Regions from separate parts of the Paenibacillus sp. FSL E2-0177 genome, predicted to be linked through region 1. Evidence: riboswitches for the same ligand, from Rfam matches in the RefSeq annotation. Region 1 holds a riboswitch; the other holds the start of a gene.
The links. Region 1 has a riboswitch for cyclic di-GMP ahead of MHI25_RS01925 (anti-repressor SinI family protein). Riboswitches for the same ligand answer to the same signal wherever they lie in the genome.
Positions count from the first base shown of each region.

Region 2: another riboswitch for cyclic di-GMP. It lies ahead of MHI25_RS21425 (thiamine pyrophosphate-binding protein); the one in region 1 lies ahead of MHI25_RS01925 (anti-repressor SinI family protein).

Region 1 covers NZ_CP150307.1:436,050-443,533, forward strand. The annotation lists gene MHI25_RS01910 (hypothetical protein) at 1-642, shown strand, start outside; gene odhB (2-oxoglutarate dehydrogenase complex dihydrolipoyllysine-residue succinyltransferase) at 1,004-2,290, opposite strand; gene MHI25_RS01920 (2-oxoglutarate dehydrogenase E1 component) at 2,343-5,210, opposite strand; cyclic di-GMP riboswitch class I at 5,681-5,765, shown strand; gene MHI25_RS01925 (anti-repressor SinI family protein) at 5,793-5,948, shown strand; gene MHI25_RS01930 (helix-turn-helix domain-containing protein) at 6,056-6,385, opposite strand; gene MHI25_RS01935 (TasA family protein) at 6,559-7,167, opposite strand; gene MHI25_RS01940 (signal peptidase I) at 7,258-7,484, opposite strand, start outside.
Region 2 covers NZ_CP150307.1:4,785,666-4,793,149, reverse strand. The annotation lists gene glpK (glycerol kinase GlpK) at 1-1,104, shown strand, start outside; gene MHI25_RS21445 (DNA-binding protein) at 1,125-1,334, shown strand; gene MHI25_RS21440 (ketoacyl-ACP synthase III) at 1,411-2,403, opposite strand; gene MHI25_RS21435 (hypothetical protein) at 2,458-2,901, opposite strand; gene MHI25_RS21430 (carboxymuconolactone decarboxylase family protein) at 3,014-3,382, opposite strand; gene MHI25_RS21425 (thiamine pyrophosphate-binding protein) at 3,393-5,033, opposite strand; cyclic di-GMP riboswitch class I at 5,189-5,285, opposite strand; gene MHI25_RS21420 (HAMP domain-containing methyl-accepting chemotaxis protein) at 5,460-6,710, opposite strand; gene MHI25_RS21415 (YafY family protein) at 6,832-7,484, opposite strand, start outside.

The DNA of each region.
Region 1 (7,484 bases):
CAGCAAGCAGAAGAGTTCGCTAAACCGGGTGAATTGATCGCTTATCTTGTGAAAAATAAAGCAGGTGCAGCAGGCTTGGCGACAGAATTGCAGTTTAAGTATAAAGAGCAGCGGATAGATGCGTATTCTGATTTTTTAAAAGAAATCAAAAGAACAGGGGCGCCAATGCTTCCCGAAACGGCAGCGGGGTACGCTTTTAAATATGGTGTAATCCATCCTAATTCTCCGACTACGGATACAGCTAAGCTAGGTACTTTGTATAAGGAAACATTAAATGATCTTACCGCTCAGGCAAATAAGGACAAGGGGACCCGCAATTTGTTTATGAAGGCTATACCGTGGTCCGAGCCAGGGGGGCTAAGTGTAACATATTCGAAGAACAATGCTTTTATAGGGATCTCAGCAACGCTCATGCATGGCGGCAAGGTTTTCGTGGAACAAACGCCTGAGAATCAAGCTAATAAGCTCACAGTTGCAGGGACAGAAGTTATCTATAACAAGGTAGTAAGGGAAGAGGTCAGCTATGATTATCTAAATTGGTATAACGAGAAGCAGGATGCGTATTATACACTCACCAGCTATGGAGATAAGATTTTGACCAAGGAGCAATTTTTACAGCTGGCTGAGGAGCTATTGAAGTAGAGTTTTGAAGTTTGAAGTTTGAAGTTTGAAGTTAGTAGTTAGTAGGTGCATGCGCTAAGTTAGTTGTATTATGTGCAATTAAAGTTCACCAATAGCTGTATATAGGCCCTTTAGTTGTACTTGATGCAGCTATTACTGGTTAGATTAGTGGAAATAGACGTTTTTACGGATTTTAGTTGTAGAGAATGCAATTAGAGAAGAGGCTATGAGCGGATCAGAAATAAATAAGTGTATAAAATACAGTTAAATCGTATGCAGGGAAGGCAGCAATTGGATTCAGATATAAAAGAAGGTATCCCCAAAGCGAGAGCTGTAGGGATACCTTCTTAATATTCTTATATCTTCGAAAATTCGAAGAGCGTTAGCCTTCTAGCAGTAGTGCTTCCGGATCTTCCAGCAATTCCTTCACTTTGACCAGGAAGCTTACCGCTTCAGAGCCGTCAACGATCCGGTGATCATAGGAAAGGGCGATGTACATCATTGGACGGTTTACGGTTCTTTCTTCGTCCAGCGCGATTGGACGCAGTTGGATCTTATGCATCCCTAGAATACCCACCTGTGGTGTATTCAGAATCGGTGTGGATAACAAGGAGCCGAATACGCCACCGTTGGTGATGGTGAATGTTCCGCCTTGCAGCTCGGAGAGGCTGAGCGTATTGGCACGTGCTTTGGAAGCGAGCTCGCCAATCTGGCGCTCGATTTCCGGGAAGCTGAGCCGATCCGCATCACGGACTACGGGAACTACAAGTCCTTCTTTCGCTGCAACAGCAATACCGATGTCGTAGAATTTCTTAACGACCAGATCTTCACCGTCGATTTCGGCGTTCAGCAGTGGATAGGTTTTAAGCGCACCGATCACGGCTTTGGTGAAGAAGGACATGAAGCCTAGTCCAACTTCATGTTTCTCTTTAAATGCATCCTTGCGACGCTTGCGGATGTCGAGGATCGCTGTCATGTCCACCTCGTTGAAGGTGGTAAGCATGGCCGCGGTCTGCTGCGCTTCGACCAAGCGGCTGGCAATCGTGAGCCGTCTGCGTGACATGCGCTTGCGCTCCACGTTTTTGCCCTCGTCCGGCGTGGCTTTGCCCGCTGCCGGCTTCGCTGGCTCCGGCTTGCCTTGCGGCGCCGGAGCCACCGGTGCAGCGGCCTGCGGCGCTGCTGCACCATGACCGGACACATCGGCCTGACCAATCCGGCCGATAGGATCACGGGCGCTAACCTCGCCGAGGTCGATGCCGCGCTCCCGTGCCAGCTTGCGTGCGCCCGGCGATGCCAATGCAGCATGGCTGTCGCCACCTGCTGCAGGCACTTCGGGCGCAGCTACAGGCGCGGCGGCTGCTACTGCGTTGCCGCCTGCCGGAGCCGCTTTAGGCGCTTCGGCTTCGCTTGCAGCGGCCCGCGGCGTACTGCCGCTTGCGGCTCCAATGATGCCGATGGCTTCGCCAACGGCTACGTTCTCGCCCGCTTGACGCAGGATGGTGGAGATGACACCCTCCACCTCTGCACTAATTTCCAGATTGACTTTATCCGTTTCCAGCTCAGCGAGCACATCGCCTTGACCTACCGTGTCGCCTTCTTTAACCAGCCATTTGTAGATGGTTCCTTCGGATATGGATTCTCCCAGATCGGGTACTAAGATTTCTGACACAGGCCGTTTCCTCCCCAAACATAATGGTTTACGCTATTGTGATACCGTCCTCTTAAGAGGACGGTACAGCCGCTTGTACGTTCGAATTTGATTTTAGGGCTTCTGTTACAATTCTACGTTGTTCGAAGCTATGCACATCTGCATAACCACTGGCCGGGCTGGAACGTTCCGGACGGCCGATATATCTTACGCCGGCATTTTTCGGTGCGATGGCGCGTAACCGAGGCTCACTATAGCTCCAGCCGCCCATATTTTTCGGCTCTTCTTGCACCCAGACAATTTCCTGAAGGGAGCTGAAGGAGTTTAAATGTTCGCTTAGCTCCTGTTCCGGGAACGGATAAAGCTGCTCTAGGCGAAGAACATGCAGCCATGACCAATCCTTATCCGGTGCTGCTTCCAGTTCTGTTTGGATGTCGATAGCGACTTTACCGCTGCAAACTACGAGCCGTTTAACTTCACTTGGTTTCTGGCCAAGCAAAGATTCAGCTAATACAGGCTTGAATTGTCCTGAAGCCAGCTCGGTTCCGGCAGAAGTGCTGCGCGTATTCCGAATGAGACTTTTCGGCGTCATAATGACTAGCGGTCTAGCATCTTCCTGCCCGCATAACGCTGCTTGGCGCCGCAGCAGATGGAAATATTGCGAAGCGGTAGTCAGGTTAGCGACCGTCCAGTTCTCCTCAGCGGATAGCTGCAAGAACCGTTCCAGCCTACCGCTGGAGTGCTCAGGTCCCTGTCCTTCGTAGCCATGCGGCAGCATGATGACGAGATTGCTGCGCTGTGTCCATTTGGCGCGTCCAGCGGCAATGAACTGGTCAAAAATAACCTGACCCGCATTGGCGAAATCACCATACTGTGCTTCCCAGATTACGAAGGTTTCCGGTGCAAACACATTATAACCATATTCAAAGCCTAATACTGATGCCTCTGACAATGGACTGTTGTATACGCCAAAGGAGGCACGGGAATCGCTTAGCTGATGTAGCGGAGAGAATAAATCTCCTGTTTTACTGTCGTGCAGCACCAGATGGCGATGTGCGAAGGTTCCGCGCTGGGCATCTTGACCGCTCAGTCGGATGGGCGTTCCATTTTTCAGAATGGTAGCGAAGGCTAATGTTTCAGCCAGTGCCCAGTCGACCTTTTCACCCTCATTCAGTGCATCTTTACGACGTTGTAAAATGCGCTCCAGCTTCGGGTAAACCTGGAATCCAGCAGGAACCGTCAACAGTTCACGATTGATCTCCTGCAGGCTGGAGATGGATACCGCTGTAGTGTTTGCCGCTGCGCGGTCCGTTTGTAGAGGAATGAAGGCTTTGGGTTCTTTTTTCTTATGATTGCCTTCCTTCATAGTATCGTACGCACGCTGCAATACGCTTTCTGCTTCAGCATTCATCTTTTGTACGTCTTCGGCGGTAAGAACCTTTTCGTTTTTCAGTCTCTCTGCATAAACCTTGTAGACGGTTGGATGATTGCGAACCTTGCCGTAGACAATAGGTTGTGTGGTTTCAGGATCATCCATTTCGTTGTGACCATGACGGCGGTAGCCGATGAGATCAATTACGAAATCTTTTTTGAATTGATGGCGGTATGCGCTAGCTAAACGTACAGCTGCTACGCAGGCCTCTGGGTCATCAGCGTTGACATGGACTATTGGGATTTCATACCCTTTGGCGATGTCACTCGCATAATGCGTAGAACGGGAATCTTCACTTTCAGTCGTAAAACCAATTCGGTTATTAACAATGATATGGATCGTCCCACCATTTTGATAACCTTGAAGTTTGCCGATATTAAGCGTTTCTGCAACAATTCCTTCACCTGGAAAAGCAGCATCGCCATGCATCAGCACCGCCATAGCTTTACTGGTATCAATCTTCGGCAGTCCTGCAGTGCTCCGATCTTCTTGTGCGGCACGAGTGAAACCTTCCACGACAGGATTGACGAATTCCAAGTGACTTGGGTTATTCGCTAGTGTTATTCTTGTGCGTACGGTTTCTCCTTCACGGACAGCACGGTCTGCACCGAGATGGTATTTCACATCACCTGTCCAACCATAGTTAATGCCTGTGGAGCCTTCGGAAGGGAAAAGCTCCTTGTTCGGAGAATGATGAAACTCTGAAAATATGATATCATAAGGTTTGCCCAAAATATGTGCAAGAACGTTGAGGCGGCCGCGATGCGCCATGCCCATCAAAATATGCTCCGCACCGTCATGTGCAGCAGCACGTACGATTTCATCTAACATCGGCACAAGAGCATCATTGCCTTCAAGACTGAAACGCTTCTGACCTACAAAAGTCTTGTGGAGGAAGGTTTCAAATTGCTCTACCTGAATCAGGCGGTTCAGGAGCTCTTTGCGTTCTGTATTATTTAGGGGTGCTGGTGAGCTGGTGGATTCTGCCTGTCTATTTAGCCATTGCAGTTCTTTTTCTTCATGCACATGCCCGAATTCATAGGCGATAGTCTTGGTGTATGCCTGACGCATACGTTGCACGGCATCCCATCCGGTATGCACATCATTCGGCGCATTTTCCCATATAAGCGTGGCAGGCAGTGCGATCAGGTCTTCGCGGGTCAGCCCATAGGTTTCAAGCTCAAGATATTTTGCCATGGGATTCTGATCGCGTACCAGCGGATCAATTTCAGCGGCCATATGGCCATATATACGAATATTGGCGATTAGCTTGGAAGCTCTTACTGCTTTTCTAAGCCATTCGGTGTCTCCCGAGATGCGCGGCTGAGGAGCCGGTTCGCTATCCGGAGTTAGGGGAGGAGGTCCCGAATTTGTAAAAAGCTCGCGATAATTATTTTCTACGGTGGAGGGATCTTTCACAAACTGTTCATATCTTTCTTGAATGTAGCCTAAATTGGGTCCGTAATACTTACTCCAAATGGATTCGTTATAGGGCTCTTTGGCTGCCATGAATACATCCTCCTTAACGGATGAACTCCATACGTGACATTTTGTGTCAACGCTTACTGGAGCTGTGATGATTGCGGTTTCATTTCTCATCTTATTGTGCTACTTTCGGCCACTGTAATCAATTCATTCTTTCGTCCAATACGTTCGCAAAATGGTATGGGTTAGCTTGTTCTAATGAAAAGAAGGGTGTTTCTTCTCATTACCCATTCTAAAGGCCTATTAAAATGATTCTATTATCCTTATTTTTAACTATTAGGTCAGTAAATATTTATTTTGCTAGTACAATTTATTTTATGTAACGGACGAGTATCGTGATAATCGGACAAGATCTTTGAAAAAAAATCTTTTATTTTTCGTTTTTAAAATAGAAAGTAACCAGGAATCGACACACTTTTCCGCTTTCTTTTTGTATAATGTTATTGCAGATAGTAATTTTATAGTTTTTTAAGTAGATCCTTTCGTGAAAAGGGTCCAGTAAAAGGTAAACTTGCCGAAAGGCAGGGGCACAAAGTCGCGGGTCTAAGGTAGAGATACTATGACAGCCGGATTGCCTGGGGACGTAAAATCTTAGGGGGAGATTTTTTGGAAAAGTCCAACCAGGGTAGCAACAGAGAACAGCAGTTTATTGATCTGGATCAAGAGTGGGTACATTTATTATTAGCAGCTAAGAAGGCTGGCATTAAGGCAGATGAAATCCGCCAGTTCTTTCATGAGAAAACTGTGCAGATCGTGCAGTAATACATTAGAGGGGTTACATATCGAAAAAGGGCACAGCGGTTCTTCGCTGTGTCCTTTTTCGATATGATTTAGTAGAAGAGAGGATCGTACCAGATTAGTAGGAAGTATTAATCCTTTTGATCGAGCTTCCATTTCTGATAGTCCAGAAATTCTTTGAATTCGCGTTTGCTAATGCCTGAGTCCATAGCTTCCTGCACCAATCGGAACCATTCCGAATCTAAATGTGATTCCTCTGCATCATTGGGTTCTCCATAGAGTAGGGCATGAATGGATACCTGAAGCGCGTCAGCGATTTTTTCGATAAACTGGATGGATGGATTGGATTGGATGTTTCTCTCCACGTTGCTAAGATACGACTTAGCCACATCTGCTCTGTCCGCAAGCTCAGATAGGGAGAAACCCTTGTCTAGGCGGAGCTGCTGGATACGTTGGCCCATATTCTGTGGCACTATGCTGACGCCCCTCCGTAATTTTTGTTATTAGTATAGCAAATATCAATAAATCGGACAAAGTTTATTGTAAAGAGAAGAGCAGCAATCTGCTTATCCGTGGCCGGATTCAGGATCTGCTGCTCTTCGAGTATTTTATTAAATTAATTACTTTATTGATCTTAGTAGTCTTTTTTCGCACCTTGTTTAGCTACGAAATCCCAAGTCAGTGTTAAGCTATCGCCTTGGAAAATATTTTGATCTTGGTTATTTTCCACAAATTCGAATTGGACGGAGAAGCTGTCGTTGGTACCGGCTTTAATACCGGATGCTTCGGTAAAGAGTTGATCCCAACCTGTATTTTTTACGAGATCCGGATGCTGACTTTTTAAAGCAGCAAGTGTAGTCTCATAAACTACATTTTCAGGAGAGACGATAGGTACTCCTTTATCATTATTTCTAAGGAATTTAACTTTAATGAACTCGGCTAAATCCAGGTAGTTATCTCCTTTAGCATCCGTGATTTGAGTCGATGTATTCAGAATAATAGATCCGATATCGAGCGAACCATCGTTTTTCAATTTGAAGGATTTAGTTACCGTATCACCTGGTTTCAGGTTAGGAATATTAACGATGACAGAAGGGTCGGAGTTCAGATCGAGCGTGCCCGCTGCGAATGTAGCTGTGCTTTGCGCAGTGTCGCTAAAGTATGCGAAGGTTCCTCCGCCGATTAATGATAAACCCAGTGCTGCAGATGCTACGCCAAGACCCAATGTTTTCTTGATACCCATAATAAAATTCCTCCTCAAATTTGTGTTTGAATTTTTTATAAAATTTATATATTGTATCTTCCGGTTCGTAAGCGGAAGTGGACAATCAACTTAGGGCTGTGTTTCTGTTGGGGGCGGTGAGGCTGGCAGTAGGGCAGCATTTTTCTTTTCTAATGCAGCTACAGCCTTCCAAGAGGTATACAGAGCATAGAGCAGAAGCATCAAGCCAGGCACGATCATGAGGACTACACTTCCAGCTTTGGAAACCGCGAAATTCATAGCGTAACCGACATAGGGTACAGTGACCCCGGTATACTGAGCTACAACATTCACAGAAC
Region 2 (7,484 bases), 2.6 Mb from region 1:
TATTTCTCAGCTACGAAAATCTCCTGGATACTGGATCATGTGGATGGCGCCCGAGAACGGGCGAATCGTGGGGAACTTCTAGCAGGGACGATCGACAGCTGGTTAATTTGGAGACTTACTTGCGGAGCCGTACATGTCACTGATGTTACCAATGCCTCACGTACGATGCTGTTCAATCTTCATGAACGGTGCTGGGATGAAGAGCTAATGGAAGAGCTTCGTATTCCGCGTGCCATTCTGCCAGAAGTAAGAATGTCTGGCGGCGAATTTGGAGTAGCAGACAAACAGTGGTTCGGGGCGGACATTCCAATTCGCTCTGTACTTGGAGATCAACAGGCCGCATTGTTTGGACATACTTGTCTAGAACCCGGCAGTGCCAAAAACACCTATGGTACAGGCTGCTTTATTCTAATGAACACAGGCACAGAAGCTGTAGCCTCCAGCCATGGCTTGTTGACCACTGTAGCTTGGGGTATGGGAGATGAACTCTATTATGCCCTAGAGGGCAGTGTGTTCGTGGCCGGAGCGGCCGTTCAGTGGCTGCAGGAGGGGCTTGGTCTTATAGAGGAGCCAGCAGGCTCAGAAGATAAAGCACGGGAAGTAGAGGACAGTGAAGGGGTTATCGTTGTGCCTGCGTTTACCGGACTGGGGGCACCCTATTGGGATATGTATGCCCGTGGAGCCATATTTGGCCTTACTAGAGGCACTACCTCAGGACATCTGGTACGAGCTACATTGGAGTCCTTAGCCTTTCAATCTAGAGATGTAATAGGAGCTATGGAAAAAGACGCAGGCATGCCATTGACCGGCCTTCGTGTGGATGGCGGAGCTGTGCGTAACGATTTGCTGATGCAATTCCAGTCTGATATCCTGGGCAGTGAGGTTACTAGAACAACATATGCGGAGACAACAGCTTTGGGTGCGGCGCTTCTGGCCGGGTTAACGTCCGGAGTCTGGACACGTGCCCAGCTAGAGAGCTTCAACAAGGCTGAGAGGGTCTTCTCGCCTGAGATGGGTATAACTGAGCGGGAAGGTCGTTACAACGCCTGGAAGGACGCTGTAGCGCGTACCATGGGTTGGGAGAAGCATGAAGGATATCAGTGATAAAGGAGCTGTATATATCTATGGTTAAAGGAACCGAATCTGATCTGCCGGGCGGACTATCTAAGCCGGCGCTTCGAGCCCTGCATGGGGCTGGATATGTTCAGCTTCAACAATTCAGCAAGCTTACTGAAGGAGAGCTTCTGCAGCTACATGGATTGGGGCCAAAGGCGATCGTCCTATTACGGAGTGCTCTCGCGGAAAAGGGGCTCACCTTTGCAAGTAAGTCCTGATGTTGCGTTCATATTTATATTAAAAAGCGGCAAGCTTAGGTGAATCCCTAGCTTGCCGCTTTTTGTTATACAGCTCCTAATATTCAATAACAAATGCTACATTTTGCCAACCGGCGCCCACTGTCCAGAACAGGACTTTATCACCACGTTCGATCTTTCCAGTAGTTACAGCTTTATGTAGAGCAATAAATGGGCTGCTGGTAGAGGTATATCCGAATTCATCCCCTATGTATACCGCTACATTGCGATCAATGCCGACTTTCTCACACATCTCTAAGATATTAGGCAATGAAAACTGTGAGAAGCAGGCTGCTTTAATGGCTTCAGGCGCGATATTGTTGTTAGACAGTAGAGTACGAATAGACTCAGAAGCAGCATCTATGCAAATGGAATTATCAAAAGGAATAAACTTCACATTAAACTCTCCAGCCGCTACACCTTGTTTACCCAGTTTAGCCAGGCCTGCGCACGGGAACTTGGAATTATCGCAAACACAAGGATCCGTTTGGTAGATAGAGTCAATGAAACCGACCACATCCTCAGCTTGTTCAAGAATGACTGCCGCCGCTGCATCACCGAAGTTAGCGTAATAGACTGGATCATTCTTATCGGCATGAGGGGTTACATAATCGGAGCCGATGACCAACGCTCGTTTAATCCTAGGATTCGCTTGCATCTGACGGCTAACCTGTTCCACAGAAGCCGTCATACCCGCACAATTAGCATTACTGTCAATGCAGATCGTATGGGATGCGCCTTTGATCAAACGGTGAATCATTAATGAGTTGGTAGGAAAGATATACTCAGGAGTTTGACTTGCATAGGCAATAAGGTCGATATCGGCACCTGTGAGACCACTTTTCTCCAGAACATTCCTGGCAGCCTCAAAAGCCATCGTAAGGGAATTCTCATCCGCATCCTTAATACTATACCGCGTAATACGACCTAATGCGGATAATAGACCTCGAATATCAATGCCTTTTTCGTCAAAATGCTTAATGAAAAAGTCGTTACCAACTATATTGCTGGGATGATAGATATCAATGCCTTTAATACGAATTCCGGTCATAATACGCCTCCAGGAAAGCAGTAAAATGTGGCCTACATATTAAGATTAAAAGATCTAGACTGTAACCGCAGAAATGATCTCGATGTTATCGAGTCCAGCTTTACGGCCAAGACGGGAAAGCTGCATTTTGAGGATCGGGTTATTTTCAAGCGTTAGATTTACTTTTACAAATCCATCATTCTTAAACATTACAAAGCAGCTTTCTAAAAGAGGTACAACATCTGGTGCAGTTACATTTAGCTTTCTGCAGTCGATTTTTAGTTCATAGTCAGCTGGAGTAATTGGATTGATAGTTTGTTGATAAGCTTGAATAGATTTTAGACCATCTTCTTCAGAAAATGTTCCATCTAACTCAATGTTAATAACCTTGTTTGTAGTGTCTGTCTTCAAAACGAAACTTCCCATGCCTAAATCTCTCCCATAGATTGAATTTGTCCAAAACAGTTCGACTGCAATATCCAGCCATGTATATCCATTTAGCTGTTTTATAAAAGTCAAAATTCGACACTATACAGCAAGTAATGGGATATTCCGACTCTATTATAGGCATATTTTTCAAGTGTATGCAATAATAAAGTCGAATTTTGTATATTGTTGTCGAACTGTTGGGTTATTGGATTTCTTCTATGGTTGCAAGCAGGATATTAAAAGCTGTGATGATTCTAGGTGCCCCTATAACGGGTACTAAGTGTAATAGAATACCTTTAAGCTGTTCTACGGTAACTCCAACACGAAGGGCCATGACATAATGAACGCCCAACTGTTCGAATTGACCCATTGAAATTAAAGATGAAATGACTGCGATTTCCTTCCAGTCAGGGGCTATAGTATTACGTTGAAAAATATCGCCATAGGCATTCCCCATAATAAATTCAGCCAAGTCAGGGAAGTGGTCTTTAATTGGAGCTAGTGCTTTTGCGCCATAGTCTCCTGATAGATTCGTGAAGTGGTTGAGACCACTGTTGATATTTTCCTTCATGGTTAGCCTCCTAGTTTAGGTTCAAAGTACGGTGTGCAGTCGGAGGGACTTCATCACGGTCTGTTAGTAGTTCAATAACGGCAACATGGTTTAGAGCTACCGCATCTTTAATTGCAGCTGTGAATTCATCCGCAGTCTCACATTTGTAGCCTTTAGCACCTAGAGATTCAGCGAATTTCACGGCGTCCATTGGTACTTCATATAGAGTTCCATCGATACGACCTGTGGTTTTCTCCATACCCTTAAGAGCCATATCTAGTTGCTTATTATTGACCACGATAAAGATGACAGGGATATCTTTGCAGACAGCGGTGTTAATCTCAGCGCCGAGCATCATGAAACAACCATCACCTGTAATGCAGAGGACAGTTTCTTCAGGAGCTGCAACTTTTGCACCAATAGCCATGCCGATCGAATTACCCATGCAAGCAAAATACGCATCAAAAACAAAGCTGCCCGGTTTCTTAACCTTGTACCATTTTGCAGCGTGGAATCCATGACTTCCATCATCAACGAAAATTGAATTATTATAAGGGATCAAATCACTTAAAGTGCTCATTACGGAAGCAAGGGAAAGATTCTTGAGGGTTGGAAGCTCTTCTGAATAATCCGCATCGGCCAAAGCCTCACGTTTGGTGATTGTGCTTGGGTCAATATGATTTAGGCAGTGCACCAAATTATCGCGCAGGTCCCCAGTGACCGGTATCGTTTTGGACAATAGTATTTTTCCGACAAAGGTTGGATCAATATCAAATTGAATTAAAGTTGCTGGATGATTCTCCCGTTTAAGATTACAGATGGTCATATCACTTAAACGTGATCCAAGCACTATAAATAAATCGCTTTTATTCAATAAATCGTCCCCGTGGGTCGAACCGCCAACGCCAATAGGACCATGATAGAGTGGGTGATCCCAGACTATAGCCCCTTTTCCACCAGGAGATGTTACTACAGGAATATTAAAAGTTTCTGCGAGTTGAACAAGCTCTTTATGTGCTCCGGAGCGGTTAATTCCTTTACCCGCAATAATCAAAGGATTCTTAGCAGCTTGAATAGCTTCGATGACTCTATCGATATTAGCTTGACTAATTAGAGACTCTCTTTCTGGGATTACTATATTGCATTCTTCCAATACTTCAGTTTGTACATCAAAAGGAATACAAAGATGAACAGGACCCCGTTTGGTCAGGGCCACAGAAATCGCATGATTAAAAATAGTACCAAAGTGATCCCCACGTTCAACCAATTTACTGAACAAGGTGGCAGGTCTGAACATATCAGCTAAATCAGCCAGAAAAGAGGTGGAGTCCTGACATTGAGGAATTCCAAGCTCTGTAATGGATTGGTGGCCGGTAATAAATAGGACAGGTAGGTTGTTAGCTTTCGCATGTGCTGCTGCTGTAAGCAGGTTAGTTCCCCCAGGACCCGAAGTACCAAATGCTACGCCTAGGTTACCCGTTTTCAGCGCATACCCTGCTGCTTCGAATCCGGAGCTTGCTTCATGTCTGCCGGGAATAAATTCAATACCGTAATCCACCATCTTTAGAACAATTGGACAAATGGATTTGCCAATGATCCCAAAAGAATGGGTGACTCCAAGGTTACGTAGTGCTTCCGCCATGTAATCTGCGACTGTCTTCAAAAGAAACACCTCACAAGTTTTTTGATATATATTAGTTATTAATCTACCGAATAGATACGATAGATCAATATACTCAAAAAGTAAAAACCTGTGCTCTATAGTAAGCACAGGTTGGTGGCATAAGGCACCGCTAAGACTGAACAATAGTTCAGCCGTCCTGGTTCCTCTGCAACCTGGCAATCATGGCCTCAAACGAAAAAATGAGGCTGTAGATCCATGGTTTTGCGTCATCCTCTTTCGAGGATTTTGCCAATATTAATTTATAGTTGATAAGAATAATTTTCCTTTACAATATATTCCTCATTAATTTTTGTCAACATAATCCGCTAAAAAAACTCGAAATTTGACGAAAGTCTTGTCCAAGAGATGAAGTTTTACCTCGCGAAAAAAACTGCCACCTAAGACTCAGCTTAGGTGGCAGTTGATAGTTTTGAACTAGAATTTAAAGATATGAATGGTTTTTTGCAGATTAAATACGGCCTGGGTCATTTTTTCCGTTTCTTCTGCAACAGACTGCAGGGCATTAATCTGTTCATTCATAGCCGCCGATACCTCTTCCGTGCCAGCAGCAGTTTCTTCGGTGATTGCTGAGATATTCTCAATTGCACTGGAAATTTTCAAGGCACTTTCTAGCATAAGATCACTCTCCGCAGAGAATGAAGAGATTTGCTCGGTAATGTACTGCACGCTTTGTACAATTTGTGCGAAAATATGGGCAGATTGAGTGATCATTTCATTCTGAACCTGCACAACCTCTTCATTGATGGCAATATTATCGATGGCTTGTTTAATATCTGACTCAATGCTGCGGACCAAGCCGAATACTTCTTTTGTGGATGCCGTAGATTCTTCAGCAAGCTTGCGAACCTCTTGAGCTACAACGGCAAAACCCCGACCATGCTCTCCGGCACGAGCAGCTTCGATGGAGGCATTCAGTGACAGCAGGTTGGTCTGCTCAGCGATCTCTGTGATGGTCTTGGTGATCATCGTAATCCCGCGGGCATTTTGTGAGAGAGCTTCAATAGTATCAGCCACTTTTTGTGTAGCCTCTATGTTTTTACGCATGCCTTCAGCCTGTGTATCTACGGATTGGCGCCCTTGCTCAACAAGTTCTAAGGTATGTATTGAACGTCTGTTCATTTCTTTGGTGGAGTTCGTATAATTGGATACTTTGGTCTCAATGTCTTTAATGGATTCTGTCATATCAGCGATATCCGTAGATATTTCATTTGCACCAAGAGCGAGCTCAGTAGAAGAAGAGGCTACTTGTGCCATGACAATTTTCAGGTTCTGGTTCTTATCTTCGATTCCGCGGCTTGCATCCATAACTTGACGGGTGATCTGCGATGCATCGGTCAGAATCTTCTTGAGCTTATCAATCATTGTGTTAAAGGAGCGGCTTACGTCACCCATTGAACCATTTTCGTCCGCTCTGCTAGTGAAATCACCCTTTGAAATACTGTGAGATACATTAGCAATATCATCAAAAGATGATGTAAGCGTTCTCTCCACGAAGCGAGCAACAGGTAAAGTCAGACCTGCAAGAACAACTACTAGTATAATTCCTACGAGAAATTGACCTAGAATCATTAACGTAACTAAGACAGGAATAGCAAACAGTGCGGCAACGAGGTAACATCCGGCAACAATTCTTTGTTTTAACGGAAGTTTGTGCATCCAGCTCATTGGTAAAATGTCCCCCTTATTAAATTTTATGTAATGGTGTTATTATAGGGGATTTATAGGTCATTGGTCTATAGAGAAGTGTCATAAATCTTCTTTAAGTAGTAGATATTTAGAATTCATGTCAAAATTCCTCATATATTGTGGAAATTGTTTTAATAGCAGACTTTACCATCCTTACTAGTTCGATAGGAGCTAAAACAATAACTGAAGGAGAGAAAGAGAGTACGATACGACAGGCAGATTCTATAGCATTAAACTCGGCCTCCACGTTCATCCACCCAGTATTAGCAGAGGGTTCTACTAAAGTTATAGTTACATATCTTTCACGTTGTAATTCTTTAAGAATAGACTCATTCACCTTTAAGTTCACTACATATTTTGGCAGTGCTGCTTTAAAAGCTAAAGTCGATTGTTCCCAGTAGCTTTTTAAATCAAAAGCCTCAGGTCTGAGAAATGTTTCATTAGTTGAGTCAGCTTTTATTAATCTCGACACGCGAAAAGTCCGCATTTCACCCTCGGTTCGTGCCACTACATACCAAACTCCACGTTTTGCGACTAACCCGAGAGGTTCAATGAAACGCTCCTTCATCTCGTCATTCCGTGGGTAAGTGATCTTCACTTTACGGTCTTCCCAAACAGCTTCCTGAAGGACAGAAAGAAACGGGTACGTCTCGTCGGAAGGGTGCCAGCTGGCACCATCTATATGAATGCGCTGGCTCAGGTAACTGGCTGGATTATTCGACCTGGATGGGGAAGCAGCCTCCAGCTTAAGCA